2 regions of the Peribacillus sp. FSL K6-5616 genome follow, and region 2 is predicted to be linked to the other one. Evidence: a T-box and tRNA genes for the amino acid it is inferred to sense, from the RefSeq annotation. Region 2 holds a T-box; the other holds one or more tRNA genes.
What was found. The T-box of region 2 lies ahead of tyrS (tyrosine--tRNA ligase). A T-box ahead of a tRNA ligase gene usually reads a tRNA of that ligase, here a tRNA-Tyr.
Positions count from the first base shown of each region.

Region 1: it has a tRNA-Tyr gene. The T-box ahead of tyrS (tyrosine--tRNA ligase) is inferred to sense a tRNA for this amino acid. The anticodon was not compared.

Region 1 is NZ_JBBOYT010000001.1:5,217,726-5,233,045, reverse strand. It holds gene MHB45_RS25575 (LPXTG cell wall anchor domain-containing protein) at 1-161, opposite strand, end outside; gene MHB45_RS25570 (helix-turn-helix domain-containing protein) at 1,160-2,626, shown strand; gene MHB45_RS25565 (ATP-binding protein) at 2,701-2,934, shown strand; gene MHB45_RS25560 (iron chaperone) at 3,048-3,419, opposite strand; gene glmS (glutamine--fructose-6-phosphate transaminase (isomerizing)) at 3,742-5,544, opposite strand; gene glmM (phosphoglucosamine mutase) at 6,010-7,359, opposite strand; gene MHB45_RS25545 (CdaR family protein) at 7,416-8,783, opposite strand; gene cdaA (diadenylate cyclase CdaA) at 8,776-9,600, opposite strand; gene MHB45_RS25535 (anti-sigma factor family protein) at 9,821-10,444, opposite strand; gene sigW (RNA polymerase sigma factor SigW) at 10,461-11,024, opposite strand; gene MHB45_RS25525 (aspartyl-phosphate phosphatase Spo0E family protein) at 11,197-11,382, shown strand; gene rocF (arginase) at 11,520-12,422, opposite strand; tRNA gene MHB45_RS25515 (tRNA-Ala) at 12,631-12,706, opposite strand; tRNA gene MHB45_RS25510 (tRNA-Gly) at 12,728-12,799, opposite strand; tRNA gene MHB45_RS25505 (tRNA-Gln) at 12,803-12,877, opposite strand; tRNA gene MHB45_RS25500 (tRNA-Tyr) at 12,982-13,065, opposite strand; tRNA gene MHB45_RS25495 (tRNA-Thr) at 13,084-13,159, opposite strand; tRNA gene MHB45_RS25490 (tRNA-Val) at 13,175-13,250, opposite strand; tRNA gene MHB45_RS25485 (tRNA-Glu) at 13,268-13,342, opposite strand; tRNA gene MHB45_RS25480 (tRNA-Thr) at 13,376-13,448, opposite strand; tRNA gene MHB45_RS25475 (tRNA-Asn) at 13,452-13,526, opposite strand; rRNA gene rrf (5S ribosomal RNA) at 13,571-13,686, opposite strand; rRNA gene MHB45_RS25465 (23S ribosomal RNA) at 13,761-15,320, opposite strand, start outside.
Region 2 is NZ_JBBOYT010000001.1:3,521,803-3,537,122, forward strand. It holds gene MHB45_RS16880 (GAF domain-containing protein) at 1-27, shown strand, start outside; gene rpsD (30S ribosomal protein S4) at 506-1,108, shown strand; gene tyrS (tyrosine--tRNA ligase) at 1,205-2,461, opposite strand; T-box leader at 2,527-2,743, opposite strand; gene MHB45_RS16895 (transglycosylase domain-containing protein) at 2,893-5,931, shown strand; gene acsA (acetate--CoA ligase) at 6,062-7,780, opposite strand; gene MHB45_RS16905 (GNAT family N-acetyltransferase) at 8,104-8,736, shown strand; gene MHB45_RS16910 (CBS domain-containing protein) at 8,763-9,413, shown strand; gene MHB45_RS16915 (acetoin utilization protein AcuC) at 9,406-10,587, shown strand; gene ccpA (catabolite control protein A) at 10,673-11,677, opposite strand; gene MHB45_RS16925 (bifunctional 3-deoxy-7-phosphoheptulonate synthase/chorismate mutase) at 12,058-13,134, opposite strand; gene ytxJ (bacillithiol system redox-active protein YtxJ) at 13,671-13,997, opposite strand; gene MHB45_RS16935 (YtxH domain-containing protein) at 14,126-14,698, opposite strand; gene MHB45_RS16940 (DUF948 domain-containing protein) at 14,746-15,255, opposite strand.

The DNA of each region.
Region 1 (15,320 bases), 1.7 Mb from region 2:
GGGGATTTATTACTGTCAGAATCTTTTTTATGAATATATTCTCCAAAGAACCCTACATTTGAGTCAGAACCATATGAACCGCTTGATTCGGCATGTACATTTGAAAAATTAATACCAAGTAAAACCATTAATATACTTATATATATAATTGATTTTTTCACCATTCCACCCTCCTTCAATCATTTGGTGGACTTTCTTCTAATGCCCTGAAAACGATGCCATTTAGTTTCATTAATAATATGGCCCTAAAAGACCATAACGGTAAGTCCTGAGATCTGCCGGTTGTTAAAACCCACTATCATACTATTTAGGAATAAGACCTATTACTCTCCCTTTTCAGAAAGATCCTTTATTGTTGTTCTTCCATTCGTTCGTTTGGCTCCTCATTACTTTTCATCTCCATTCCTGTAGAAAATTTCTATGATCCCTGCAGGGTTTCTACAACTCAATCATAATTACAGTTCATTGCGATATACAATAGAATTTGATGATCATATTTAGTACCTTAATTAGCATTTTTCGAAAAATGCCAACTTTTCAATCAACAATATTCGACTGAATAATCGAGTTTTTTCAAATTAGGGAATCTTTAAGTACAAGATATGAACTCTATATCAATCAAGTAATAAAGATACCCCTGCCATGCCGGAGTACCTTTCAAGCTCATACTCAATACTTCCTACAGCACAATATTCACTTTTCAGGCCATCACATTACGTTACTCGCCATTTTTATCCCGATACCATTAATCCGGTACTTAAAATGGCTCCTTATTTCATTATTGACTCTTGGAGCCCATTAAAAGGCATGATTCTACAATACCTGATTCTTGATCTACAGTTCCGATTTCCTACATGTGTCAGTTCTAGTATTTACACTAAGTCCCATACGCTCAGTTCATTTCATATTTCCTGAAAACAGTTAAAAAACCGATAAATAGATAACGGTTCATAGCTTATTATATGGTTCTATGTCATTAAAAAGTGGTTAATTTCCTTTTTTGTGGAAATAAATGAAAAGAATGAAAGGTAGTTTCCATTGATAAAATTATATTATTTTGCAATTGTAGAAGATGGTGTTTCTGGTATAAAAGAGGTGGGTAATAGGAACTAATAGGGATAAAGTTTTCGAACGATTTAGGGGGAGGGGAAGTGATTGGGTGTATTACTTTTTAGATCGTCCTGTTTATCAAAAAGTACGGATTTTAATCCACTTGCATTCAATAAATCAATTTTGTTCCATTTCTGATATGGCAAAAAGCTTAAATGCTTCAGATAGGACAATTCTAAAATTTATTGGCGAACTAAAACATGACTTAAAAGAAATGGAACCAGAAGCAGATATCATTGAACGTGAGCATAAAAACTTTTATTTGAAGACAAAAGACAATTTCTCAATCAAAACGGTCGAGAGGTGGTATTTAGAACAGTCATTAACCTATAAGGCGTGTGATCAGATATTTTATAATACAATGGGTGACATACATGCCTTCGCAAAAAAGAATTATACGAGCTACGCATCCATGTACAGACGAGTCAATAAAATTAAACCGCTTCTAGATCAGTTCAAATTACAATATACAACACAGCATATGGCGACTTTCAATGGTATGGAAAAACAATTTCGATATTTTTACTACTTGTTTTATTGGAATTCATGCTGGGGCGAGGTTTGGCCATTCTCATCTGTCACCAGGGAACAAATCCTTGAGCTTTTAAAAGGAGAGAAGGAAAGCATGCCTGAGCAGATGTTGTATTGGCTAGCCATCTCCATTACTAGAGCTAAGTTGGGGTATGTCATTGAAGAAGATCCTACCTATGAATCATTCACGAAACATCATCATTTATTTAAATCATTTTCAAGATTGGCAGAACCTCTATTTAAAGAGTTAACAACCTTAACGGAAGAGCAAATCACTTTAGAAATAATATTTTCCTTTACTGTAATTAGTTGTTTTGAATTTTATGATAAAAAAAATCCCCAAATCAGTTTAATCATGAATTTTGCCCAGCATCATAACCAAGATCTTTTTGTACAAACAACCATACACTGGTTGGAAACTTTCACGGAATTTTTTTCAATGGAAATTAACGCGGAAGAGTATGGTGCCTTGTTTGCCAATCTCTTATACCTTCATTACTATACTCAGATTTTTGATGGGCCTACCTTTCTATTTAAAGAGGATCCATTTAAGATAGCTTTTGAACAGGATCCCCCAAATCAAGTGGAATTAATGAACCGTTTCTATGATCAACTTGCCAAGAAAAAGGCGCTTACGAAAATATTGAAACATCGGGAGAGATTATTGGGTAGGTACCATGGATTACTTAAGCGCACAATTAATTTTAAAGTGGACAACCAGCCAATCAAGATTAAAGTCTTTTCAATTCTGGAAGGAAATCCAAGTGAATATATCATTAATCAAATAAAAAGGATATCCAGTCATATTCAACTCTGTAACGAAGGTGAACATCCTGATTTAATAATCACTGATCGCTTATATATGTCTATTGAAAAATACGATGCAAAAGTATTTGTGTGGAGTTCCGTTCCAAAAAGAAATGATTTTGAGAGACTTAGAGACTGTATTGAGAGAATACGCTTGGTAGAGCCATCAGAACGATGAGTTTTATAGATTTTAAAGATACAAGATCTTCCAAACCAGACAACGAATAAACAGAAGTAAAGAGAAAGAAACTCATATCAGGCATCCATAACGAATCCGATAATGGAATCGGCATTGCTGAAAAAGACCAGTTTCATATATTCGAGCGATACTATAAAGCAGCCCTGGCAAGGGAACGCTCAAAAATCGGGAGCGGTTTAGGACTATCCATCGTGAAAAAGATTATAGAGATGCATGAAGGGACCATATCCGTGAAAAGCGAACTCGAAAAGGGAACGACCTTCACCATTCTGCTTCTTATTTCGTGAAGGGTTTTGTGATTTTATAGTTCATTTTTAATTTTCGGTAATAAAAAACAGCTGCAATGGCAGCTGTTTTTAAAATCTATTTGTTGGTTTTCACCCTTAATAATCAGCTTTTATTATTTCCGCCAAAAAGTTGAACAATCTGCCTTATCAAAAATATTATACTCTATCATTTTCTCAAGTAATGAGTAATCAACCGGACTGTCCCACTTGATACGTACCAACTGCTTGGTGTGATCATAGCCAGCCTGCACGATTTCATCAGAGAAATGATCGACCCCTGCCTTTTCAGGGGCAACAGCCAAATGATGTTTGGCTACGCTAAAGCCAATAATATATGTGTCATGATCGGTAAACATAGGCTGATTCCACGCAATCTTCGGCATTAGATGTGGAAATTTCTTAGTTACCCAAGCCAGGACTTCTTCCGTTCGTTCCCTATGTTGCGGGTTATCAATATTCGCTAAAAACTCTGCAAAGACTTCCATGTCATTCTCTCCTAAATTAAAAAATTTTTATGAAGACTTCATTTTCAACATCACCTAAATTTAATGCCAATATGGGTTTCTTTCAACAATGCACCATAGGAAGATCATTAACATTGCTATAATGGGTGCCATGACTACCAAATGATGAATTTGATAGATTGCATTACACTGCCACCGATTCTTATTACCTTGGTCTTCTAATCCACTTGTCAACTTGAGAGGTTCTCGTTGTTTTAAACATAAAAAATACCCCTTTGGCTAATCATAGCCAAAGGGGTAAAGCTTCGCAACTTTTTATAATCTACATTGCATTCATTCCAACTTACTCAACCGTTACACTTTTCGCAAGATTACGCGGTTTATCCACGTCACATTCGCGGTGCAAGGCTGCGTAGTAGGCAATGAGCTGCAGCGGGATAACAGAGATAAGGGGTGTTAATAGTTCATTCACTTCCGGGATGACGAAACGATCATCCTCTTCTTCCAGACCCTTCATGGAAATGATGCAAGGGTTGGCGCCACGGGCAACCACTTCCTTCACATTACCACGGATGCTTAGGTTGACGCCTGCTTGAGTAGCAAGGGCTATGACAGGTGTACCTTCTTCAATCAAGGCAATCGTTCCATGTTTAAGCTCTCCGCCAGCAAAGCCTTCCGCCTGGATGTAAGAAATCTCCTTCAGCTTAAGTGCCCCTTCAAGTACAACATAGTAGTCAAGGGAACGGCCGATGAAGAAGCAGTTTCTTGTAACGGACAAATATTCACGGGCGATGTCTTCCATCTCTTCTTTCGAATCACATAGGGCTTCCATAGCCGTCGCAACGATTCCAAGCTCTTTTACAAGGTCGAAACCGTACTCCATGTTACGGAATTGGCCAGTTACATTCGCCAAGATGGATAAGACTGCCACTTGGGCTGTGTAGGCCTTTGTAGAGGCTACGGCAATTTCAGGACCAGCATGCAGCAAGAGCGTATAATCCGCTTCACGTGACAATGTAGAGCCAGGTACGTTCGTGATGGTCAGGGCTTTATGACCAAGCGCTTTGATGGACACTAACACGGCACGGCTATCTGCAGTTTCACCACTTTGTGAAATGAAGATGAATAGCGGTTTTTTCGATAATAACGGCATATTGTAAGTGAATTCCGATGCCACATGGACCTCAACCGGAATTTCAGTCATTTTTTCGATGAATTGCTTACCAATCAACCCTGCATGATAGCTGGTTCCGCAAGCGATGATATAAATACGGTCAGCCTCACTTACGGCTTCAGTAATGTTATAGTCGATTGCAAGTTTACCTTCTTCATTTTGGTATGCTTGAATGATTTTACGTATTACGGCTGGCTGCTCGTCGACTTCCTTGAGCATATAGTGAGGATACGTACCTTTTTCAATATCACTTGCATCCAGTTCAGCCGTGTAAGGAGCACGCATGACTTCTTCGTTGGAAAGGTTCTTGATCGTTACCTCTTCATTTGTCACGATAACCATTTCCTTATCCATCAGTTCAAGGAATTGATCTGTGACTTGCAGCATCGCCATTGCATCCGAAGCGACAACGTTAAAGTCTTTTCCGACACCGATCAGCAGCGGGCTTTTATTTTTGGCGACTAAGATGGTTTCATCATTTTCAGCATCCAATAGGGCAATGGCATATGAACCCTCTAATAGAGTGAGTGTTTGACGGAACGCCTCTTCCACTTCCATGCCCTCGTTCACGAACTTCTCTATGAGTTGAACGATGACTTCCGTATCCGTTTCACTTTTAAAGGCAACATCCTTCAAATATTCACGTTTTAGAATCGCATAGTTTTCAATGACCCCATTATGAACTAATGTCAATCGACCTGAATTACTTTGGTGAGGATGGGCATTTTCACGGCTTGGCACACCATGTGTAGCCCAGCGCGTATGTCCTATTCCGGTATGCGCCATAGTATTTTCATCCACGGCTGCTCGTAAGTCCGCAATTCTTCCCTTTTCCTTAAAGATTGTCACTCCTGCTTCATTTCGCACAGCAATCCCTGAAGAGTCATAACCGCGGTATTCAAGTTTTTCAAGACCTTTTAATAAAATTTCCTTTGCATCGTTAAGTCCAATATATCCAACAATTCCACACATAATTTCTGTTCCTCCAACCGATTCGAGGGAACAGGAATGCACGGGGGCATCCCTGCCCCCTCATCTCTGATATATATTTTTATAAAGGAAATGCCCTAAAGCACTTTTTCCCATTGTGCATTTCCGACCCTTTGTGCAGTAAGTTGCCCTACTGTTTTAAGATTGGAATTACTGCGGCTGTGCACTTCAGCCGGGAGGTATCCGCCGATCATTCGATAAACCTCCTCCTCGTCAACTAAGTCATTTCTCGTCCAGACTTAGTTCAGGCGCTTTTGTGAATCCATTCTCTCCTTGCCTACCCTCCTTTTTAGAACAACCATTTTTAGAAAATGAGTTGTAAATCAGGATAATCATACCTTAAACAAGGGACATAGGTCAATTCTTAATTACCTTTACCAACAAAAAAGACTTCTTTATAAAAATATGCATAAAAGGAAATTTCGTTCCTTTTATGCATAGGATTAGTTATTCGTTCATTCCCATTTCCGCTCTTACAACTGCGACGATGCGATCTACATAATTAGTGCATTCCTCAGCTGTCGGTGCTTCAGCCATAACACGGACTAGAGGTTCAGTACCGGATGGTCTCACCAAAATGCGACCGTTTCCGTTCATTTCCCCTTCGACTGCCTTGATGACTTCCTGTACCTTTTCATTATCTGTTACAGCGTGTTTATCGGTAACTCTGACATTGATCAGCGTTTGTGGATATTTCTTCATCTCTCCAGCGAGCTCGGATAAGGTTTTTTGGGTGTCGCTCATGATGTTCACAAGCTGCAAGCCCGTCAATAAGCCATCTCCTGTCGTGTTATAGTCCAGGAAGATGATATGTCCGGATTGCTCTCCGCCAAGGTTATAGCCGCCTTTACGCATCTCCTCGACCACATAGCGATCCCCCACTGCCGTCTGGGCGCTTTGTATACCATGCTCTTCAAGACCTTTATAAAAACCAAGGTTACTCATAATCGTAGAAACCACTGTTCCCTGTTTCAAACGGTTATTATCTTTCAAGTATTTCGCACAGATATACATGATTTGGTCGCCGTCCACTATATTACCTTTTTCATCTATTGCAATGACGCGGTCTCCGTCGCCATCAAATGCAAGCCCAACATCCGCACCTTTTTCTTTTAAGAATTCAGCAAGTGCCTCAGGGTGGGTGGAACCTACCTTATCATTAATGTTCAAGCCATTGGGCGATGCCCCCATTGTAGAGATGTCTGCATCAAGATCTGCAAACAAATGCATGGCCAAGGCAGATGTAGCCCCATGTGCACAATCAAGAGCAACATGAATGCCTGTAAAATCTTCATCCACTGATTGTTTCAAATACTGGAGATACTTTTGCCCTCCTTCGAAATAATCGTTCAAATGGCCTAAATCTCCGCCAACCGGGCGTGGAAGCTCATCCTTTTCCTTATCTAATAGTGCTTCAATTTCCGCTTCTTGATCATCGGATAACTTAAACCCATCCGGTCCAAAGAATTTAATGCCATTATCCGCTACCGGATTATGCGAAGCGGAAATCATGACACCTGCTTCAGCACTTAAGGCCTTTGTTAAATAGGCTACTCCCGGTGTCGAAATGACACCCAGGCGCATCACTTCAGCCCCAATGGATAAAAGACCTGCAACAAGCGCACCTTCCAGCATTTCACCTGAAATACGAGTATCGCGTCCTATAAGCACTTTGGGTTTTTCTGTATTTCTAGTAAGGACGTAGCCACCAAAACGGCCTAGTTTAAATGCCAACTCCGGTGTTAACTCGCTATTCGCTATACCCCTTACTCCGTCTGTTCCAAAATATTTACCCATCTTTATCGCTCCTTCTTCGAATCGTTACTGAATTTAATGATGATGTTAAAGGAAGGTCATGTCTCTTCGTCTTTTTGTGTGATGGTGACCGAAACCGTTTTAGAATCCAGTTCCCATTCCACTCCCTCAGGCACTGTTACCGCCAGATCCACATCATGCGTACCTTCATCTAAATTACTCACATCTACTGTAAGATTAATGTCGTCTTTAGTTATTTTCTTCAAATCATCCGCCTCACCAAGCAAAGTGATGCTGGTTACATCGGATTCCAATTCGGCATCTTGGTCATCCCGTATGCCCACAGGAACTATTTGTATATTGTTGAAAGTTTTGGACTCAATGGCAGCCGCTTCATCTTCTTCTTCTGGTTCTGGTTTTTCTTCGACTACTTGTTCTTCTTGTTTTTGTTCGGTTTCTGGTTCTTCCTCTTCCACGACTGGCTCTGCATTCTCTTCATCTACATCAACTTTTTCTGTACGAATCTTGACCTGCGCCTTACCCAAGGACATTTTTTGTACACTATCCGGTTTATTAAGATCGAGTTCCAGTTCTGTATCACCATCAATTTTCGAGATATTTACAGGAAGATTTATTTCATCTATTTTCTCCAGGCTCGTTTCCGAACCAAATAAGGTGACCTCTTTTGGATCGACACTTATACTCGTGATCCTGATGCCATCCTTTGCCTTGCCGGTTTGCTTCGGTGCTATCGACACCGTCTTGGAAGGAATGCTCACTTTTAAGGAAACGGCAACAGAAGATGGCTCGATCGTCACATCCAGCTTATTCAAATCCCTGTCCAAGGCTTTAACGGTTGCCTTACTGTTCACCGTTTCGTTAAGTCCCTTACTTATTTCAAGGTTTGCCTTTACATAGGAGATTTGTTCAATTGCATCTTTAGCACCCGTTATTTTAACAGTTTTCGGGCTGACTGTTGGCTGACCAGCTGTATACCCCTCTTCAAGTAAAGAGCTGTTATACTCGGCTTCAACGGAGAATTCCTTCGTCACCCGTTCCTGAACGTTGACTTCCGCATATTCCGGATCGATCGTCGCCACTAACTTTTCATTCAACTCACTTATTTTAAATGTGACAGTTCTGTCCCCCATTGAGATTGCAGGATCAGAAAGGTCTACATACACTTTAAAATCCCTCTGGTTTTTCGCATTAATCAATAGGCTTTTTGCTCCCTTTAGAGTAACATCAACTGTCTCAGGCACCCCGCTCACCACTAGATTCTCGCGGTCATAGTACACTTCAACCGGTACATTTTCAATGGTCTCCGTACTGATTTCAGGGGCAGTCGATAAACCAAGGGATTTTTTATCCGACTCCATCTCAAAGTTAATGGAAATGAACAAAAGTGCTGCCAAGGCAAAAGCTACGATTCTCATAAACCAAGCGCTATTGGTGAATTTATCCATTCTTTTTCCCCCTCCAGTTAAAGATGCTTGAGGAAGTCGATTTGATATTTTCCACTACCAGTTCACTTGTAAGCATGGCCCTAAATGATTCTTGATTCAAATCCCGGTAAAGTTCCCCGTTTTTAGTGACGGATATTCCTCCCGTTTCTTCTGATACGACGATCGTCAGACTATCCGTAACTTCACTCATGCCTATGGCTGCCCTATGCCGTGTGCCAAGTTCCTTTGATATGAATGGACTCTCTGATAATGGCAAATAGCAAGCTGCAGCTGCCACCTGGTTATTTTGTAAAATAACTGCGCCATCATGGAGCGGCGTATTAGGGATGAAAATATTAATGAGCAGTTCTGAAGAAATATAGGATTTCAGGGGTATCCCCGTTTCAACATAATCCCCCAGCTCCGTACCTTTTTCTATCGTAATCAAGGCACCAATCCGCCTTTTTGCCATATAGGTGGACGCCTTTAGGATTTCCTCGACTAAACGCTCTTGCTGATTCTCTTCTGGAACGGTGCCCCTTGCAAAGAGCTTCCCGCGTCCTAATTGTTCAAGTGCCCTTCTCAGTTCAGGTTGAAAAATGACGAGAATTGCCAATACTCCCCAATTCATGACTTGTGCCATTAACCATCCGAGTGTATTGAAACCAAACAGGTTGCTTAAGCTTTTTACAATGACAATTACAAAAATTCCTTTTAGCAGCTGAATAGCCTTCGTGCCTCGAATAATAGTTAACAATTTATATATCACAAACCATACAAGGAGAATATCAATGAAATTTACTACATAGTCCCAAACAGTCAAATTGGTTAAAGACATGTTGTTTCCTCCAGTCAGTATTACTCCAAATACCAATTACAATCTTTATTTACAATAACCTTAATAGTATACCATTTTTTAAATGATTCATCTAAAAACTAGTGTGAGAAATTTACACAGGAAAAAAGAACCATTAAAAATGGTTCCCCTTCCTTTAAAAAATAAAGCTGGGCGAAGTCATCGTAAATCAAAAACGATGCCCCTGCCCAGCTTCTATTCCTTATTCCTTTTTCTCCTCTTTAGCAGGAACCAACGAGGTTGCAGTGTCCTTCACTTTATACCACATCCACTCAAAAGCTTGGTCAATAACATGGATGCTTCCGGTCACATTACCTGCTTTAGACATATACTTATGCCCATTTATGACTGTCACATCTCCCTCTACTTCACCATCTATTTGAATATTACCATTTTGAACTACCACATTTCCCTTGATTGTCTCACCCTCAGGCACAATAACCGTTTCACCTTCGACCACTAAGTTAGGCTGCTTTGATACTGAAAAATGTTCGTCCTGATTATAAGTGGAAAAAACAGATCCTGTCATCAATATGATGAACATCGCTGCCGCTGTCATGAAAGGATGGCTTTTGAACCAACGTTTAGCACCTGTTGTTTTCGTTTCCTTTGGCAATTGAGCCATAACCTTCGCTGTAAAGTCATCCGGGGCCTTTATATGGGAAGTGCTTTGTACAAGAGCGACCGCCTTTTTCATTTCATGAAAGTAATCCCGGCATTCAGCACAGTCATGCAAGTGCTCCCGTAAAACTTCTTTATGCTCCGGTTTGATGTCCTCATCTAAATAATCATGCATATATTCAATGATTTCCTCATGGCAGTTCATTTTTCTCACCTTCTTTTTATAAATGGCGTAGTTGTTTACGCAAGGCTTCGCGACCGCGATGTATCCTCGTCTTAACCGTACCGACCGGCAAATCGAGTATCTCACTGATTTCCTTTAGAGATAACTCTTCAATATACTTCAATACGATTACCGATCGGTATTTCTCGGGCAATTTCATTATTTCCACTTGAATGGTTTCCTGCAGTTCTAATGATTCAACCTCTTCCTCGGGTTTCGCCATATCCGATGCAATTTGGGAATACATATTCAATCCCTCTGTTCCTGCCACCTCTGCATCCAGATAGTAGTCCGGTTTTTTCTTGCGAAGCCGGTCAATACAAAGATTGGTCGCAATCCGATATAACCATGTAGAAAATTTCATTGTTATATTGAAACTTCGAATGTTCACGTAGGCCCTTACAAAGGCCTCTTGAGCCAAATCTTCTGCTTCTTGCCTGTTTCCGAGCATCCTGAAACATATTTGGAAAACTTTGTCCTTGTAAATTTCGACAATTTCCCCAAAGGCATTATGGTCTCCTTTTAATACTTGATTAATTCTCTCTTTAATGAGTGCATCCATTTTCCGGTATTACCCCCGCTCATGCGGCTATACGATTACTACGAATCGTAAGCTGAAAGGTTTCAAAAATTTAATACATTAATTTTAACAAAGTTTTACATTTTATGTTTAAGAAAAAAAAAACAGGGCTATATAGTAAGAAATTGTAAAATTCAAAGGAGTGATTCTCTATATGAGTACTGAACAAATTTTAGACCATATTGAACAATGCAGACAGAAAATGATGTTTTTGGCTTCCCGTTCTTCGATGGTGGATAATGAAGTTATTGAAGTTAGCAGCAAACTGGATTCTTTAATCATTCAATACATCCATTTAACTAAAAATGAAGATCTCATGGACAGACGTGCTCTCAAGTGAATATGGATAGAAAATTGCAACCATTTATCTATAAATATGTTTTTGTTACATACACCCTGGTAAATAAACCTATGTCTTCTAGCATATAAAAAACAGTAACCCATTACAAGCCGGTTACTGTTTCTTTTAATTATTAGTTATACTAATTTTTCTCCAAATAGCGAACCCATTAAGGCCACGGCAACGATTGCCGTTTTATTTCGCTCATCTAAAATGGGATTCACTTCAACGAATTCAGCGGATGTAATCAAGTTGGATTCCGCAAGCATTTCCATGGCCAAATGACTTTCCCGATAACTTATACCACCAATTACCGGTGTCCCGACTCCGGGTGCATCTGCTGGGTCCACTCCATCCAAATCCAGTGAAAGGTGGACGCCATCCGTTCTTTCCCTTAAATAATCAATGCATTCTTCCATGACCCGTGTCATTCCCAACCGGTCGATCTCATGCATCGTGAATACTTTAATCCCTTTCTCACGGATAAGTTCCTTTTCCCCTTCATCCAATGACCTCGCTCCGATGATTACGATGTTTTCCGGTTTCACTTTTGGAGCAAAACCATGGATATTGATCAGGTCCGGATGTCCAATCCCAATACTGACAGCCAAGGGCATCCCGTGTATATTTCCTGATGGTGAAGTATCTTCCGTATTTAAATCGCCATGTGCATCGTACCAAATCACACCTAGATTCTCATAGTGCTTTGCGACTCCTGCCAGTGTGCCTATTGCTATTGAATGGTCTCCTCCCAATATAAGCGGAAAGGAACCTTCTTCTATTATTTCATCAACTCTTGTAGCTAACTGGGTGTTACCTTTTGCTACAAGCTGTAAGTTTTTTAAATTTGTCCCGGGCTCATCTGCATTTTCAGGACGCCCTACAATTATATCCCCTAAATCCTCTACTTCTATATTCAACTTTTCAAGACGCTCGACAATCTCTGCGCAGCGGATGGCACTAGGTCCCATATCCACCCCTCGCCTTGCTTGACCAAGGTCCATAGGCAATCCGATGACGGAAATTTTCTGAATAGACATACAATTCCCCCTTTCCACCATTTTATATCGTATATGCCAATTGGTTCAACTCGACATTTCCATGTATAATGATGCACGTTTTCCGATAACATATGTTTTTTGTGAAAAAATATCTTTCTGGGGATTAGTTTACCCAATTATGCCTTAAACAAAAAAAAGTCTTAAACCATTTTTGGCTTAAGACGTAAGTTTTGGTGTATGTAGTTGATGGTGGAGCCTAGCGGGATCGAACCGCTGACCTCCTGCGTGCAAGGCAGGCGCTCTCCCAGCTGAGCTAAGGCCCCTAAGGAATTTAAAATATATTAAGCGGAAGACGGGATTCGAACCCGCGACCCCAACCTTGGCAAGGTTGTATTCTACCACTGAACTACTTCCGCAAATGGCTGGGCTAGAAGGGATCGAACCTTCGCATGACGGAATCAAAATCCGTTGCCTTACCGCTTGGCTATAGCCCAATATATGATATGCAATGATTAATGTACAACAAAATAAAAAGGTGGTAATCATATATTTCCCCAATATAGAGAATATATAACTGATCCACAGGATTTTATTAAAATGGTGGAGGGGGGCAGATTCGAACTGCCGAACCCGAAGGAGCGGATTTACAGTCCGCCGCGTTTAGCCACTTCGCTACCCCTCCGCAATATATGGTTGTAAATGGTGCCGGCAAGAGGACTTGAACCCCCAACCTACTGATTACAAGTCAGTTGCTCTACCAGTTGAGCTACACCGGCAAGTAAAGAATAAAATGGTGGAGGATGACGGGATCGAACCGCCGACCCTCTGCTTGTAAGGCAGATGCTCTCCCAGCTGAGCTAATCCTCCGGATTAATGATTTAAAATGGTGACCCGTACGGGATTCGAACCCGTGTTACCGCCGTGAAAGGGCGGTGTCTTAACCGCTTGACCAACGGGCCGAACTGTTTTTTTTGTTCATAGATAGATCGGGAAGCTCCCAAGCGGATTCGAACCGCTGACCTCTTCCTTACCATGGAAGTGCTCTACCTACTGAGCTATGGAAGCATATGGCTCCGCAGGTAGGACTCGAACCTACGACCGTTCGGTTAACAGCCGAATGCTCTACCACTGAGCTACTGCGGAATAATATAATGTTTCCTAAAACCCATTAAAGATTTAAATGAACAGCCTGGCAACGTCCTACTCTCACAGGGGGAAACCCCCAACTACCATCGGCGCTGAAGAACTTAACTTCCGTGTTCGGAATGGGAACGGGTGTGACCTCTTCGCCATCATTGCCAGACTATATTCATTTTTGAAGAATTCATTCCTTCAAAACTAGATAATAAGAAGAAGGTATTTCATTTTTTTAAAGCGTTGGTTAAGTCCTCGATCTATTAGTATCAGTCAGCTCCACATGTCACCATGCTTCCACCTCTGACCTATCAACCTGATCATCTTTCAGGGATCTTACTAGCTTGCGCCATGGGAAATCTCATCTTGAGGGGGGCTTCATGCTTAGATGCTTTCAGCACTTATCCCGTCCGCACGTAGCTACCCAGCTATGCCTTTGGCAAGACAACTGGTACACCAGCGGTGCGTCCATCCCGGTCCTCTCGTACTAAGGACAGCTCCTCTCAAATTTCCTGCGCCCGCGACGGATAGGGACCGAACTGTCTCACGACGTTCTGAACCCAGCTCGCGTACCGCTTTAATGGGCGAACAGCCCAACCCTTGGGACCGACTACAGCCCCAGGATGCGATGAGCCGACATCGAGGTGCCAAACCTCCCCGTCGATGTGGACTCTTGGGGGAGATAAGCCTGTTATCCCCGGGGTAGCTTTTATCCGTTGAGCGATGGCCCTTCCATGCGGAACCACCGGATCACTAAGCCCGACTTTCGTCCCTGCTCGACTTGTAGGTCTCGCAGTCAAGCTCCCTTGTGCCTTTACACTCTACGAATGATTTCCAACCATTCTGAGGGAACCTTTGGGCGCCTCCGTTACTCTTTAGGAGGCGACCGCCCCAGTCAAACTGCCCACCTGACACTGTCTCCCACCCCGATAAGGGGCGCGGGTTAGAATTTCAATACAGCCAGGGTAGTATCCCACCAACGCCTCCACCGAAGCTGGCGCTCCGGCTTCTCAGGCTCCTACCTATCCTGTACAAGCTGTACCAAAATTCAATATCAGGCTGCAGTAAAGCTCCACGGGGTCTTTCCGTCCTGTCGCGGGTAACCTGCATCTTCACAGGTACTATAATTTCACCGAGTCTCTCGTTGAGACAGTGCCCAGATCGTTACACCTTTCGTGCGGGTCGGAACTTACCCGACAAGGAATTTCGCTACCTTAGGACCGTTATAGTTACGGCCGCCGTTTACTGGGGCTTCGGTTCAAAGCTTCGCTTGCGCTAACCTCTCCCCTTAACCTTCCAGCACCGGGCAGGTGTCAGCCCCTATACTTCGCCTTGCGGCTTCGCAGAGACCTGTGTTTTTGCTAAACAGTCGCCTGGGCCTATTCACTGCGGCTTTTCTGGGCTATTCACCCTAAAAAGCACCCCTTCTCCCGAAGTTACGGGGTCATTTTGCCGAGTTCCTTAACGAGAGTTCTCTCGCACACCTTAGGATTCTCTCCTCGCCTACCTGTGTCGGTTTGCGGTACGGGCACCTTACATCTCACTAGAGGCTTTTCTTGGCAGCGTGGAATCAGGAACTTCGGTACTATATTTCCCTCGCCATCACAGCTCCGCCTTAATGGAAACGGGATTTGCCTCGTTTCCGGCCTAACTGCTTGGACGCGCATATCCAACAGCGCGCTTACCCTATCCTTCTGCGTCCCCCCATCGTTCAAACGATGTATAGGTGGTACAGGAATATCAACCTGTTGTCCATCGCCTACGCCTTTCGGCCTCGGCTTAGGTCCCGACTAACCCTGAGCG
Region 2 (15,320 bases):
GCTGAAATCCTTTCCAATCATCTATAAAAGTTAAAGGGAGCGGCAACCCATGCCTGCTCCCTTTTCCATTTCAGTACCCAGGTACAAACCCTTTACTGAACCCTTCTCAATATATAACTTCTCAACGGCCCTTTTGACATTTCACTTTTAAATGATGCAAAGGAAACCCGTGGCAAGGGCTCCCAAGCAATCCCGGAAACCATCCATAATTGTTGCATTCATTTTCTCATGATAAAATTGTATTTTTCCTGCCGCCATTCTCTATTCTATAATTATCACAACTGTCCTTGACTCATTGAGCAGAATATTATACAATACTCTTTGTGTAAAATATTGCAGCCTATGTGATAGCCTTTATGTTCTCATTTTGTTCCTCAATCCAGAGGTGTATCTCGTAACCCTCTGCTGCTAGGGCGAAGGTACATGAAAACAAAATGGTCATGATCGTACATTCACACGGTTTTTATTTTACCAAAATAAAAACATTTAAAGGAGGAGTCATCCTATGGCTCGTTATACTGGCCCAAGCTGGAAACTATCCCGTCGTTTAGGAATTTCCCTAACAGGTACTGGTAAAGAATTAGAAAAACGCCCTTATGCTCCAGGACAACATGGTCCTAACCAACGTAGAAAAATTTCTGAATACGGAATGCAACTACAAGAGAAACAAAAACTTCGTCACATGTACGGAATCACTGAGCGTCAATTCCGCACAATGTTCGACCGCGCTGGCAAACTTAAAGGTGTACATGGTGAAAACTTCATGATTCTTCTTGAATCACGTCTTGACAACCTAGTTTACCGTCTTGGTTTAGCTCGTACACGTCGTCAAGCACGTCAACTTGTTAACCACGGTCACATCACTGTAGACGGAAGCCGCGTAGACATTCCATCTTACAAAGTGTCTCTTGGACAAACAATCTCAGTTCGTGAAAAATCACGCAACTTCTCAATCATCAAAGAATCAGTTGAAGCAACTAACTTCGTTCCTGATTTCCTTACTTTCGATGCTGAGAAATTAGAAGGTACTTTCACTCGTTTACCAGAACGTTCTGAATTGCCTGCTGAAATTAACGAAGCTCTTATCGTTGAGTTCTACTCTCGTTAATAACTTCAAAAACCCCATCCTTGGATGGGGTTTTTTTTGCACCTAAACATCTTTGCAGAACAAAGCCCGGCTGGGATTCAGCCGGGCTTTGGACAATCATTTCACTAATGTGTATTTCTTCTTGCCGCGACGAACGAGGATGAACTCCCCTTCAATCTTGGCAGCTTCCGTCACTACATATTGCAGATCGGTCACTTTCTCCCCATTTATGGAGATTGCCCCGTTCTGAATATCTTCACGGGCTTGACGCTTTGATGGCGAAATTTTCGCTTCAACGATTAAATCGACCAAACCGATATCTTCCTTGCTTTCACGTTCGAAGCTAGGGACATCTTTAAAGCCCAATTTGATTTCCGCTGCACTTAAATTCTTCACCTCACCGCTGAATAAGGCGGCAGAGATTTTGATTGCTTGGTCAAGAGCTTCCTGACCATGAATCAAACGGGTCATTTCTTCCCCTAAAGCTTTTTGCGCTTTACGCAAATGCGGTTCGTTTTGTACGGATTGCTCTAACTCTTCAATCACCTCACGAGACAGGAATGTGAAGAATTTCAGGTATTTCACGACGTCTGCATCTGCCGTATTGATCCAGAATTGGTAAAATTCATACGGAGTCGTTTTTTCCGGGTCAAGCCAAATCGCTCCGCCTTCCGTTTTACCGAATTTCGTTCCATCCGCTTTCGTTACGAGCGGGATCGTCATACCGAATGCTTTGGCATTCTCATCATTGGATTTCCTGATCATTTCAAGGCCGGTCGTAATGTTGCCCCATTGATCACTGCCGCCTATTTGCAATTTACAGTCGTAATTGCTGTATAAATGACCGAAATCAATTCCCTGTAAAATCGTGTACGCAAATTCAGTGAAGGAAATTCCCGTATCCAAGCGGGAAGCAACCGTATCTTTTGCCAGCATGTAGTTAATGCCGATGTATTTCCCGTAATCACGCAGGAACGTAACCATATCGATTTTGCCTATCCAGTCATAGTTATTGACCATGACCGCACCATTTTCACCGTCGAATTCAAAGATATGGGATAACTGCCCTTTTATGCAGTCTGCATTATAAAGCACTTTTTCCAGCGTTTGCAGCTGACGTTCCTCTTTTTTACCGCTTGGATCACCGATGAGTCCTGTCGCACCGCCTACCAGCACAAGGGGACGATGACCGTGCTGCTGGAAACGGCGCAATGTCAAGAATGGCAATAGATGACCGATGTGCATGCTATCCGCAGTTGGATCGACACCACAGTATAAAGAAATTTTCTCTTTTTCCAAAAGGTTCTTAAAACCTTCTTCATCCGTTTGTTGATAAATAATTCCTCTCCACTCGAGGTCTTTAAGCAATTCCATTAAATATTCCTCCTCCATCTTAGAAAAACCCGCAAAAAGCACACAAAAACGCCCCTTCATAAATATGAAGGGACGAATGAATTCGCGGTACCACCCAACTTGAGGACATAATATGCCCTCCGCTCAAGACGAATAACGGTCGTCAGCCGTTTCCTGCTACTAATCATTTCACAGCAAATGCTCCAGGAAGTAATTCATCATACCATTTGTACCGATTTCCACTAACCACCGGCTCTCTGAAACAGGGATAGTCTGACTACTGGGTCCTATCATCGCGATCATTTAATCATTTTATTGTTGTTAATAAACTTTTATCATACATAAGAATCCTTGTCAACATCACCCTTACAGATTATAGAAAAATAAGAAAGATGCCCTTTCCCCTACCTGTTATATGCTATAATATATGTGATTTCAGGGGGTATGATACGATGAATAATAATCAAAAAGATAGATTTCAAACAGTCTGGAAGCAGCTGACCCGTTTTTTCCAAAGTGAAAAAACACATAAGAACGCGCGGGTTACATACCAAGTCATTTGGAATTTAACACTGATCCTCATTATTGTCGGGATCCTAGGATTCTCATTCGCCGGCGGCGTCGGAGCCGGCTATTTCGCTGCCCTCGTCAATGATGAGCCAGTACGCTCAAAAGAAGATTTGAAAAAAGACATTTACAATTATGAAGAGACCTCTGAAGTATACTTTGCAGATGAAGTATACTTGGGCAAGCTTAAGAGTGACCTTGAGCGTGAGGAAGTGTCCATCGATAAAGTTTCCGAGCATCTTAAAAATGCAGTCATCGCTACAGAAGATGAGTATTTTTATGAGCATGACGGGGTTGTCCCGAAAGCCATCCTGCGTGCGATTTACCAGGAATTTTCGAATGCAACCGTCCAATCGGGAGGAAGTACATTAACACAGCAGCTCATTAAAAACCAAGTCCTGACCAACGAAGTATCGTTTGAACGGAAAGCAAAAGAAATTCTTCTTGCACTCCGGGTCGAAAAGTTCTTTGAAAAAGAAGAAATTTTGGAAACGTACTTAAACGTCTCCACTTTGGGACGAAACTCTTCAGGCCGTAACATCGCCGGGGTCGAGTCCGCCGCTGAAGGTATTTTTGGCGTGGAGGCCAAAGATCTGACACTGCCCCAATCAGCCTTTATCGCTGGATTGCCGCAAAGCCCTTTCGGATATACACCATATACCCAGAAAGGAAAATTGAAGGAAAATCAAGAGCCCGGCATCAACCGGATGAAAACCGTTTTAAAGCGGATGTATAGTAACGGGTACATAACAAAAGCAGAATATGATAAAGCAAACGCATACGACATTACAAAAGACTTTATCGGTAAAACGGAGATGCCATCCGAGAAATATCCATGGCTCACCTATGAAATCGAAAAACGCTCCATCGAAATCCTCTCTGTCAGTCTGGCAAAAGAAGATGGATATGAAGAGAAAGATTTAAAGAATGATGATTTAAAAGCTCAATATCTAGCACTTGCCGACCGTAAGCTGCGGCAAAATGGCTATAAGGTTTATACGACCGTCAACAAAAAGATTTATGACAAGATGCAGGAAGTAACGAAAAACTATCCGAATTTCGGGTACGATAAACTGGCGCAAGTCCCCGACCCGGATACGAAGGAAATGAAGACAGTAAGCCAGCCCGTAGAGGCCGGAGCGATTCTTATCGAGAATAAAACAGGGAAAATCATCAGTTTCGTAGGCGGCCGCGATTTCAAGCGGGAACAGACGAACCACGCCACCGCATCATTGCGCTCGAACGGATCAACGATGAAGCCGCTGGTGATATATGGTCCAGGCATCGAGCTAGGCAAGATCTCGCCTGGCAGCGTATCGGCCAACGTGCCGATCTCCATTCCAACAGGCGGCAAACCGTGGAGTCCAGGAAACTATGGCGGCGGCAGCTATACGGGAGTATCGACTGCCCGCGAGGCCCTGAAGAATTCCTATAACATCCCGGCAGCGCTCTTTTACAAGAAAATATTCAACCTGAGCCCCGCTTCGTATTTGGAAAAAATGGGCTTCTCCACCGTGACGAAAGGGGATTACTCCAATCTTGCCGTGTCATTAGGTGCGATGGAAAAAGGTGTAACCGTTGAAGAAAACGTCAATGCATATGGCACTTTTGCCAATTCAGGAGAATTCATCGATGCTTATATGATCGATAAAATCGTTTCGAAAGATGGTAAAGTCATCTATCAGCATAAAGTGAAACCAGTGGATGTTTTCTCTCCGCAAGCCGCTTACCTGACGCTTGATATGATGCGTGATGTCGTAAACAGCGGGACGGCGGCCTCGGTCAGGAACCGCCTTGCTTTCTCAAGTGATTGGGCAGGTAAAACCGGTACTTCACAAAACTATTGGGATGCCTGGTTTGTAGCCAGCAACCCGAATGTATCGTTCGGGACATGGCTCGGTTATGACAAGCCGAAATCCTTGCAAGGGACTTATAATGGTCTTGAATATAATAAACGTAATATGTATTATTGGGCAGATTTGATCAATGCCGCATATAAAGTCGACCCTAAACTCATCGACCCCGATAAGCGATTTGAAAGGCCGGGCGGAATTGTCAGCCGTTCCTTCTGTGGCGTTTCAGGACTGCTGCCTTCAAGCTCATGCCAAAAGGCCGGGCTTGTCAAATCGGATTTATTCATCGCGAAATATGCTCCATCCAGGGCGGATGATAGTTTCATAGATGGTCAATATGTATCAGTCGGCAGCAAACGCTACGCAGCCCTTCCGCAAACGCCTGGCGAATTCACAAGCGGCGGGTTCATGTTGAATCCCGATTCCTTTGCAGATATCGGATTGAAATATGTCGTTGACCCGGGATCTGTGATTCCCGGAGCCGAAAAATCAGGAAATGTCGTCGGGGCGACAGCGAAATTGAATGATAATGGCAAAGCACCAGATCCCCTATCCATAACGATCAGCAACGATAAGATTACATGGGGCTTGCATCATGAAGGAGATGTCGTCGGTTATCGTGTCTATAAAGACGGCAAAAAAGTGGCGAGCATCAATGCTGGGGAGAATCTTGTTTACAAAGTCGGCTCTGGCGGATCTTATTACGTAACGGCCGTCGACATTGTCGGTAAAGAATCAGCCCCTTCCCAACATGTTGAAAGCGGCGCTAAAAAGACAAGTTCCAAAGAAGACTCCACGAAAAATAAAGATGATCGCGGAAAAGATAAAATAGTTAACGAAGTTAAAAAGACAGACTCAAAAGAAGAGAACGGTCCAGATAAAAATACAGATAAACAACCGGAAAAAGATATACAACCAGAAAAAGAAACGGAAACGGATAAAGAAAAAGAGCCAGTTCAAGACACAAACAAAGAGAATACAGATAAAGAAATTCAAGAGACTGACAAAGATCAAGGTACAGTCAAGGATCAAGAGCAAGAAACGGATAAAGCGGAAGAAGAGGAAGAATGACACACTTGAACTAAAACAGGCTGTCGGGTAACCCCCGACAGCCTGTTTCCTTATAATCTCCCAAAAAGGCATCCATGAAAGTGACAATGGATGCCTTTTTCATTTTCAATAATCCGTATGACTCAGTTTCTCAATCCTCCATCGATGATAAATCACCGGTTGGCAAATCAAGTTCCCAAGCTTTCAAGACACGGCGCATGATTTTACCGCTTCGTGTTTTAGGAAGTTTATCCCTGAATTCAATTTCACGAGGTGCTGCATGTGCTGCTAGACCATGTTTTACAAATGTACGAATATCCTCAATCAACTCATCGTTCGCATCGTATCCGTCACGAAGGGCGATAAACGCTTTGATAATTTCCCCCCGAACCGGATCCGGCTTACCGATGACCCCCGCTTCAGCTACAGCTGGATGCTCGACCAACTTGCTTTCCACTTCGAAAGGTCCGACCCTCTCCCCTGCCGTCATGATGACATCATCAACACGGCCTTGGAACCAGAAATATCCATCTTCATCCATATATGCGGAATCTCCGGAAACATACCAATCACCTGGCATAAAGTAAGATTCATATTTCGCTTCATTCTTCCAGACGGTCTTCATCATCGAAGGCCAGCCTTTCTTGATGGCAAGGTTCCCCATTCTATGCGGCGGAAGCTCGTTGCCTTGATCATCCACTATTGCCGCTTTCACGCCAGGAATCGGTTTACCCATCGAACCCGGTTTGATTTCCAGGCAAGGATAATTGCAGATGACCTGAGCCCCGGTCTCCGTCATCCACCATGTATCATGGATCCGGTGATTGAATACCTTCATTCCCCAACGCACCACTTCCGGGTTCAACGGTTCACCGACACTTAAAATATGGCGGAGAGTGCTTAAATCGAACCGCTTAACGATCTCGTCACCCGCGCCCATCAGCATCCTGAAGGCAGTCGGTGCACTATACCATACCGTGACACCAAAGTCCTCCAAGGTCTTGTACCAGGATTCAGGCTTGAAACGCCCGCCCACAATGACATTCGAGGTCCCTGTCAGCCAAGGTCCAAAAATCCCGTAAGACGTCCCTGTCACCCAACCAGGGTCCGCTGTGCACCAGTACACATCCTCTTCCTGCAAATCAAGGACCCATCTTGCCGTTTGATAATGCTGGATCATCGCATTATGAACATGAAGCACCCCTTTTGGTTTTCCTGTCGAACCGGAGGTATAGTGAAGAATCAAACCGTCATTCCGATCGACCCATTCAATGTCGAATTTTTTGTCGGCTTCTTTTAATTTCTTATTGAAGTGATGGTACTTTCCTTCTTCTTTTATATTTTCCCCCACCAAGAAAATATGCTTTAAATGGGGCAATTCATCCACTGGCACGCGCGGCAAAAGTTCAGGTGTCGTCACAATCACACTTGCCTCACTATCTTCAAGACGATCCCTTATGGCACCTTCCATGAAGGCTTCGAACAACGGCCCCACGACCGCTCCCGTTTTAATCGCACCCAACAATGCAAAATACAGCTCCGGGGAGCGAGGCATGAAAATGAAAACACGATCACCTTTTTCCACATTGGCAATGTTCTTGAATACATTGGCCGCTTGGTTCGTATAATCTTTCATTTCCTTGAATGTATACTTTTCATTTCTTTTATCGTCTTTGTAATAAAGGGCCACTTTATTCTTTTTGTATGTTTCGACATGGCGGTCAATGGCTTCATACGCAAGATTCACTTTACCGGTTTCAGACCAGGAGAATTCCTTTTCCGGCTCAGACCAGTCAAACTTATTGTATTTTTCATCATAATTCTTTAAATTAAAATTACCTTCCACTACTGGTAACGCTTTCACATTCATACGACAAACTCCCCCTTCATTCGGCTCTATATTTTTATTATAGTATAAGAATCGAATTATCTCAATTTTTAAAATATTAATCACTTCCATATTAGGGAAATCCCTTCTTGGTGAATGTTGAAAGATACTGGTATATGGTCATGGTCAAGGTGGATCCATATGATAGCCGGGGAAGAAGGAGCACTGTAACAAAAGCGCCTTGAACTTTCTGAATTATGCCCCTTGTTTTCATGTATAATTTATGTAAGCTTTCCATTCGGTTTAAAAGCGATGCTTCGGAATGCGAGAGTGTAAGATCACTATATAACAAGGGTGGTGAAAGAATGGAATATAGTAAGACCTTCTACACTAAGGAACTGCAGACATTAAGCGGAACGCTCATCATCGAGGGGCCGTTAAGCGGCGAGAAAATGTCCGCTTATGAGTTTCACGAAGACTTGGTCGCCTTTCGCCCCCCTGCTTTGCAGCATAAAGCGTTAATAGAGATAGCAGACTTGCCTGAGGGCAGGATCTTCATCGCCCGTGAAAATGAAACAATCGTGGGTTATGTAACTTACTTATATCCCGATCCCTTGGAGCGCTGGTCGGAAATCAAGATGGAGGACCTGATTGAGCTTGGTGCAATCGAGGTCATCCCTAAATACCGGGGTGCCTCCGTCGGGAAGAACCTGATCCGCCTTTCAATGGAAGACGATTCGGTTGAAGACTTCATCATCATCACCACTGAATACTATTGGCATTGGGATTTGAAAGGGACAGGGCTGAATATTTGGGACTATCGCAAGGTCATGGAAAAAATGATGAGCGTTGGTGGCTTGGTCTACTTTGCAACAGATGATCCTGAAATCAGTTCCCACCCGGCCAACTGCCTGATGGCCCGAATTGGCAAAAGAGTCCCGCCGGAATCCATCCAGAAGTTCGACCAATTGCGTTTTATGAATCGGTTTATGTATTAAAGAGGAGAGGAAGAGGAGGAAGGAAAATGATTGTTGAAACAATAATGAATGAGGATATCATCACCCTCACTCCAACGGATACCATCCATAGCGCTGTCTTGATCATTAGGGAGAAACGAATTCGCCATATACCCATTGTCGATGACAGCTTTCAACTTGTGGGATTAGTCAGCGACCGTGATATTCGGGATGCTGCCCCTTCTATTTTCCGTACCGAAGAATACAAAAATGATTTACAAAAACCATTATCAAAAATCATGAAAACGGAAATAATCACAGGGCACCCGCTTGATTTCGTGGAAGAAATCGGGGCTGTTTTTTGTGAAAACAATATCAGCTGCCTTCCAATCGTAAAGGGCAGGAAGTTAGTGGGCATCATAACCGGTTCTGATTTACTTCATTCATACGTTGAGTTGACAGGAGTCAATCAGCCCGGTTCCCAAATCGAAATCAGAATCCCGGATAAGGCAGGTTCCCTTCATGATATTGCCCATATTTTCAAAAAGCGCAATACGAATATCCTGAGCACCCTTGTTTATCCTGAAAAAAATGGAACCGATTATAAAATTCTTGTAATTCGTGTACAGACGATGAATCCATTTATGGTGGTGGAGGATTTGAAGAAAGAAGGCTATACCGTTTTATGGCCTAGTCTACCGGGGATTTCACATGAATGATACATCCCTTTTCGTCTATTCGGATGAACTCCTTACCTACAAATTCAACGATGAGCATCCATTCAATCAAAAACGGCTTAAACTCACGCTTGATTTATTAAAAAAACACCATGCCATCAATGATGATCAAATTATCAAGCCCAGAATGGCTACCGATGCAGAATTGGAACTGATCCATGATCACCATTATGTAAACGCTGTCAGATTAGCGGGCCAGGGAAAGCTTCCCCCTGATAAGGCAGTAAATTATGGACTGGGAACAGAGGATACCCCTATCTTCCCCAAAATGCACGAAGCAAGCGCCTTGCTTGTAGGCGGTACCTTGACCGCTGTGGATGCCGTCATGACCGGTCAGTCCCTGCACGCACTTAATCTTGGCGGTGGCCTGCATCACGGTTTCCGCGGGAAAGCCTCGGGCTTTTGCATTTACAATGATAGTTCGGTCGCGATTAAATACCTGCAAAAGAAATATGGGGCGCGTGTCTTGTATGTCGATACCGATGCACATCATGGTGACGGAGTCCAATGGTCATTTTATGATGATCCCGATGTATGCACCCTATCCATTCATGAAACGGGGCGCTACTTATTTCCCGGCACCGGCACGATTAACGAGCGGGGCCAGGGAAAAGGCTACGGCTATTCATTCAACATCCCGGTCGATGCGTTCACTGAAGATGAATCCTGGCTCGAATGCTATAGGGCTTCCTTTAAAGAGGTCATTGAATACTTCAAACCGGATGTCATATTAACGCAAAACGGAGCCGATTCCCATTATTACGATCCGCTCACACATTTATCTGCGACCATGAAGATTTTTAGGGAAATACCAAAGTTGGCCCATGAAATGGCCCATAAGTATTGCGAAGGACGCTGGATTGCAGTAGGCGGCGGCGGATATGATATATGGCGCGTCGTCCCGAGGGCTTGGGCGAGGGTCTGGCTTGAGATGACGAATAATGATATTTCAGGTCCCCTATCAAAGGAATGGCTCGATAGCTGGCAGCATGAGTCCCCTGTTCCCCTACCGACTGAATGGGATGACATGGAAGATATATACGAACCCATTCCGAGAAAGCCTGAAATTACCGAGAAGAATGCCCTGACGCTTGAAAAGGCCCTTTATCCCATCAGGTCTTCCAAGCAAACATCGAAAAGCAATGAACAAAGTTAACCAAAAGATCGTTGAAAAACGATCTTTTTTTGTTCGGTCAAGAGTAACAAAAAGAGAGTGCCCTCGGGACACTCTCCAAACCAGTTCATTTCGTTGATTGACGGTTTTCAATCCGATGCGGCAGGATCACTTTTTCAAGACCTTCCTCCACTTGTTCTTTATTCATCAACTTTGTAAGAAGCCTCATCGCAACCGCACCAATATCATATAAAGGTTGAACGATCGTCGTGATTTGCGGACGCACCATCAATGTCAATCTCGTATTATCGAAGCTGATCACTTCAAAGTCTTCCGGCACATTATACCCCTTGTCCTGTGCGGCATGGACAATACCAAGCGCCATTTCATCAGCACCGGCGATGAATGCCGTCGGCCTGTCTTCAACTTCCAGGTACTTTTCAAAAGATTCAATTCCTGAATCATATGTATAATCACCTTCAACAATATACCTTTCATCAAATGAAAGACCAGCTTCTTTCAATCCCCGTTTATATCCAGTCAATTTCATTTCATTAATCAGCGCGGAAGGGTTTCCGCTTACAAAAGCGATATGCTTGTGGCCTTTATTAGCAAAGAAGGTCACTGCGTCGAATGCCGCCGCCTCATAATCAATATTAACAGATGGAACTTGCCCGCTTTCATCCACCGAACCTGCCAGAACGATCGGAACCGGTGAATTAGTAAACTCTTTGACATGCTCATCAGAAATGTTGCCGCCCATGAATACGATACCATCCACTTGTTTTCCAAGCATCGTATTCAGCAAATGGAATTCCTTATCTATATTCTCATCAGAACTGCTTAGAATGATATTGTATTTATACATGGTGGCTATATCTTCTATGCCCCGTGCCAATTCGGCAAAAAAGATGCTCGAGATATCCGGGATGATGACCCCGACTGTAGTCGTTTTCTTTGAGGCAAGTCCCCTTGCCACTGCATTCGGACGGTACCCTAACTTTTCAATCACATCGGAAACTTTCTTCCTTGTTGCAGGCTTTACATTTGGATTCCCGTTAACTACGCGGGAAACGGTGGCCATGGAAACATTCGCCTCACGCGCCACATCATAAATGGTTATATTATTCATTCATCCATTCCTCCATTTCTTTCATTTTCCCCATAAAAGACCCGAATTATTTCGGAAAAAAATCTTTTATGCGTTTTTCTCTATAAGGAAGATTATTTTAGGAACGATCTGCCTAACAAAAAGCAGTCCTACTCTCTTCTCAGTCAAATATTCAATACCCTATTCAAGTATAAAATTCACATAGATATCACTTTATGTATGACTCAATCTTCCGAACAGTTCTCATTCTTGTTATTTATCATACGATAGTCGAATCTTTCCTGCAATCCAATAGTGCTTATTTCGAAGGTTTTTCTGCAAAAACTAGTATTTTACCATTAAAAAAAGCCCTTGCCAAGTTGGTAAGGGCCGTAAGTAGATCAATTAAAGACATTCTTAGCTTAAACAGTTACCCAGTTCAAACGTTTAATTTCATCGTAGAATTCATCAAATTGTTTGAAGTCCATTTGCTGAGCAGAATCCGATAGGGCAACGGAAGGATCCGGATGCACTTCAGCCATAACACCGTCAGCACCGATTGCAAGAGCCGCTTTAGCCGTAGGAAGCAATAGATCGCGACGTCCAGTTGAATGCGTTACATCAACCATGACCGGTAAATGTGTTTCTTGTTTTAAGATCGGTACAGCAGAGATATCAAGTGTATTTCTTGTTGCTTTTTCGTAAGTGCGGATACCGCGTTCACAAAGGATGATGTTGCCATTGCCCTGCGACATGATGTATTCCGCTGCATGAATGAACTCTTCAATCGTTGCAGCCAGTCCGCGTTTTAACAGAACAGGTTTATTTACTGCACCTGCCGCTTTTAGCAAGTCGAAGTTTTGCATGTTGCGAGCCCCGATTTGGATGACATCGATATGATCGATCGCCGCTTCAATATCATTGGCACTCACGATTTCACTGATGACAGCCAAGCCGTATTCATCAGCAACGCGTTTAAGTATTTGTAAACCTTCCAAACCAAGCCCTTGGAAGTCATATGGAGATGTACGTGGCTTAAAGGCACCGCCGCGCATCAATTTCAAACCTTTAGCTTTAATGACTTCCGCCACCGCAGCTGTCTGTTCATAAGATTCAACGGCACATGGTCCGAAAACGAAGCTAGGGATCCCGTTACCTATCAATTCACCCTTGATGTCGATGATCGTGTCTTCAGCTTTTTGTTTTCTTGATACAAGAAGCGTTTTCTTCTGATCATCTTTTTGCAGCTCCAAGCCCAATTTAAAGATTTCTTTGAAAATATGTTTAATCGAACCAAGATCAAGCGGTCCTTGATTATTGGCTTCGATAAGATCCAGCATTGTTCTTTCACGGACCGGATCGTAACGGTTTACACCTTGTTTTTCTTTAACGCGACCAATTTCCTGTACAAGTTCAGCACGTTGATTAATAAGATGTAATAACTGAAGGTTCACATCATCCAGTTGATTACGAAGTCCATCAAGCTCTTTGTTGCTCATTACAAATCCATCCCTTCGTTTTTTAAAATAGAAATCGGTTCAGCGGACTCAAAATAAAAAAATCCCATCCGGATCCTCGAACATCCACCCCGATTGTTTTATCAATGAAAAATTTAGAATATTTCATGTATGATTAAATCAATTATAAATGAAGTGTCCATAAATGTCACTATATTTTTCTTTAATAATTAAACGCTTTTAAGCATTAAAGTTATAAATGCATAAAACTAGGTGCCGCTCATGCCAGAAAAACGATTACACAGAATATTGAAACACATCCGTTGTAGGAATTATATTGGAAATAGAACAGGAAAGCTATCATTTAATTGATCATTTTTCACAAGAGCATAGAAAAGTTTAAATTTTCTGCCACTTGCTGGGAGCCATCCAGAATTGAGCAGAGAAGCTTTGCCTAGCGAAATGAACAGGAAGGGCCACTCTAGAAAAGGTTTCCCCAGGATTAACATCCTTAGGCCCTCCAATCAATGGAATAATAAAAGGCCGGACCCCTTACCAAAGGGATCCGGCCTTCACATTCATTCTGTAATGGCCTTGCTCAATGAATCATATGTAATCCGCCAATGAGATTCATTCCAGACAGGTTTTCCACTTTTAAAAAGGATGGCCTGAGGTGATTGATGTTTGACATCAAAAGTATCTGCCACATAATTGGATAGTGGACGAGCTTCCTGGACGGCCAAATAGGCCGTTTTAAGTTGTTCGTTCCCTAAGATGTACCTCTCATATTGTTCAAATGCTTCAGCACTTACAGGGCATGTTACGCTATGCTTAAAAAGCAGGAATGTATCCTCTTTTAGAAGCTCATTGAATTGTTCTTCTGTTTCGATTTGGCTCATGACCATATAGCAGTCTCCTTTCCTTGTCATATAAATTTTACCATCAAAAAGGCGATGAAGCCATCGAAGCACTTCACCGCCTTATTCTTCGTCCCTTAATGACTCTTCATTCCCATTAAAGGAAGACAGGGAGTTTAATTCTTTAGTTTACTCTCCGTTTCATCAAATGCCTTTTTCGCTTCATCAAGTTTTAATTTTGCCGCATTCTTGTTTCCGCTTGTAGGATCTGCAGGATTATTTTCCGAATCATTGCTGTTAGCAAAGTTCGTTTCGACGGATACGATAGGAGCATCGGTAGTTCCGGTTACATCAATATCCTTATTGCTTGAATTCGTTGTATCATCAGCAGCGTCGCCGTTTTCTTTTCCTGTTTTCAGGCTCTTCACTTTGTTGACGATATTCGAAGATTTATTTGAAACGATTTCCGTGACGGAGTTTGTTTTTTCTTTTGCAGTATCAGCAAGGACTGTACCTTTTTCCATCGCCGTTTGTCTTAATCTTTCTGTTTTCTCGGAAATGTTTCTAGCTTGTTCATTGAAGTCATTCCTTAATTCCTTGCCTGTTTTCGGAGCCATGAACAAAGCTGTAGCCGCTCCGATCATCCCGCCGATCAAGGCGCCAATCATAAAGTCCTTAGAATTGATCGAGTCGCGTTCGTCCTCATATGATTTCTGATAGTCCTTTGTCGGAAATTCTTTTTGAGTCATAATACATTCCCCTTTCAATTTTCAGTTCATTTTTATTTAACTAGATTTTATGATCTAGAACGTAAAAACCTTTTTTTAGGTAAGTTATCTGTTTCCAGCGCTTCCCTTTCTAACTCTGCCCTTTCAGTCGGGGTCGGGGCTGCCTGTTTGCTCCTGGACTTCCATTTGTCCCTGATCTCCATGGCTACATTGCTCCATTGTACAATTTGTGAGATTCTTTCTTGATTATTATCAATCTCAGCCTGCACTTTATGGGAAACCTTTTGGATGGAAGAATTAAAGCTGGAGATGGATGTACCTACATCCTTCACCGCATCCACCACCGTGTTCAGGTTTTCTGACTTTTGCTGCAAATCTTCGGCCAACGTATTCGTTTTATGTAATAACTGAGTAGTTTCGAGCGTTATGCCCTGCATTTGGCTCTCTAGTCCTGTCAGCGTCCGGGCCACACTGTCCAGGGTAGTTTGAAGTGATGTCAGTACCTTCGTTAGAAAAATAACGAGTACCAAAAAAGCTATCGCTGCAACAGCAGCACTTACGTATAAAATAATCTCCATTGGAACACCTCCGAAAAAAATCGACTTATTTAATAGCTGTTAGATATTAATTACCCCTTCCCTAT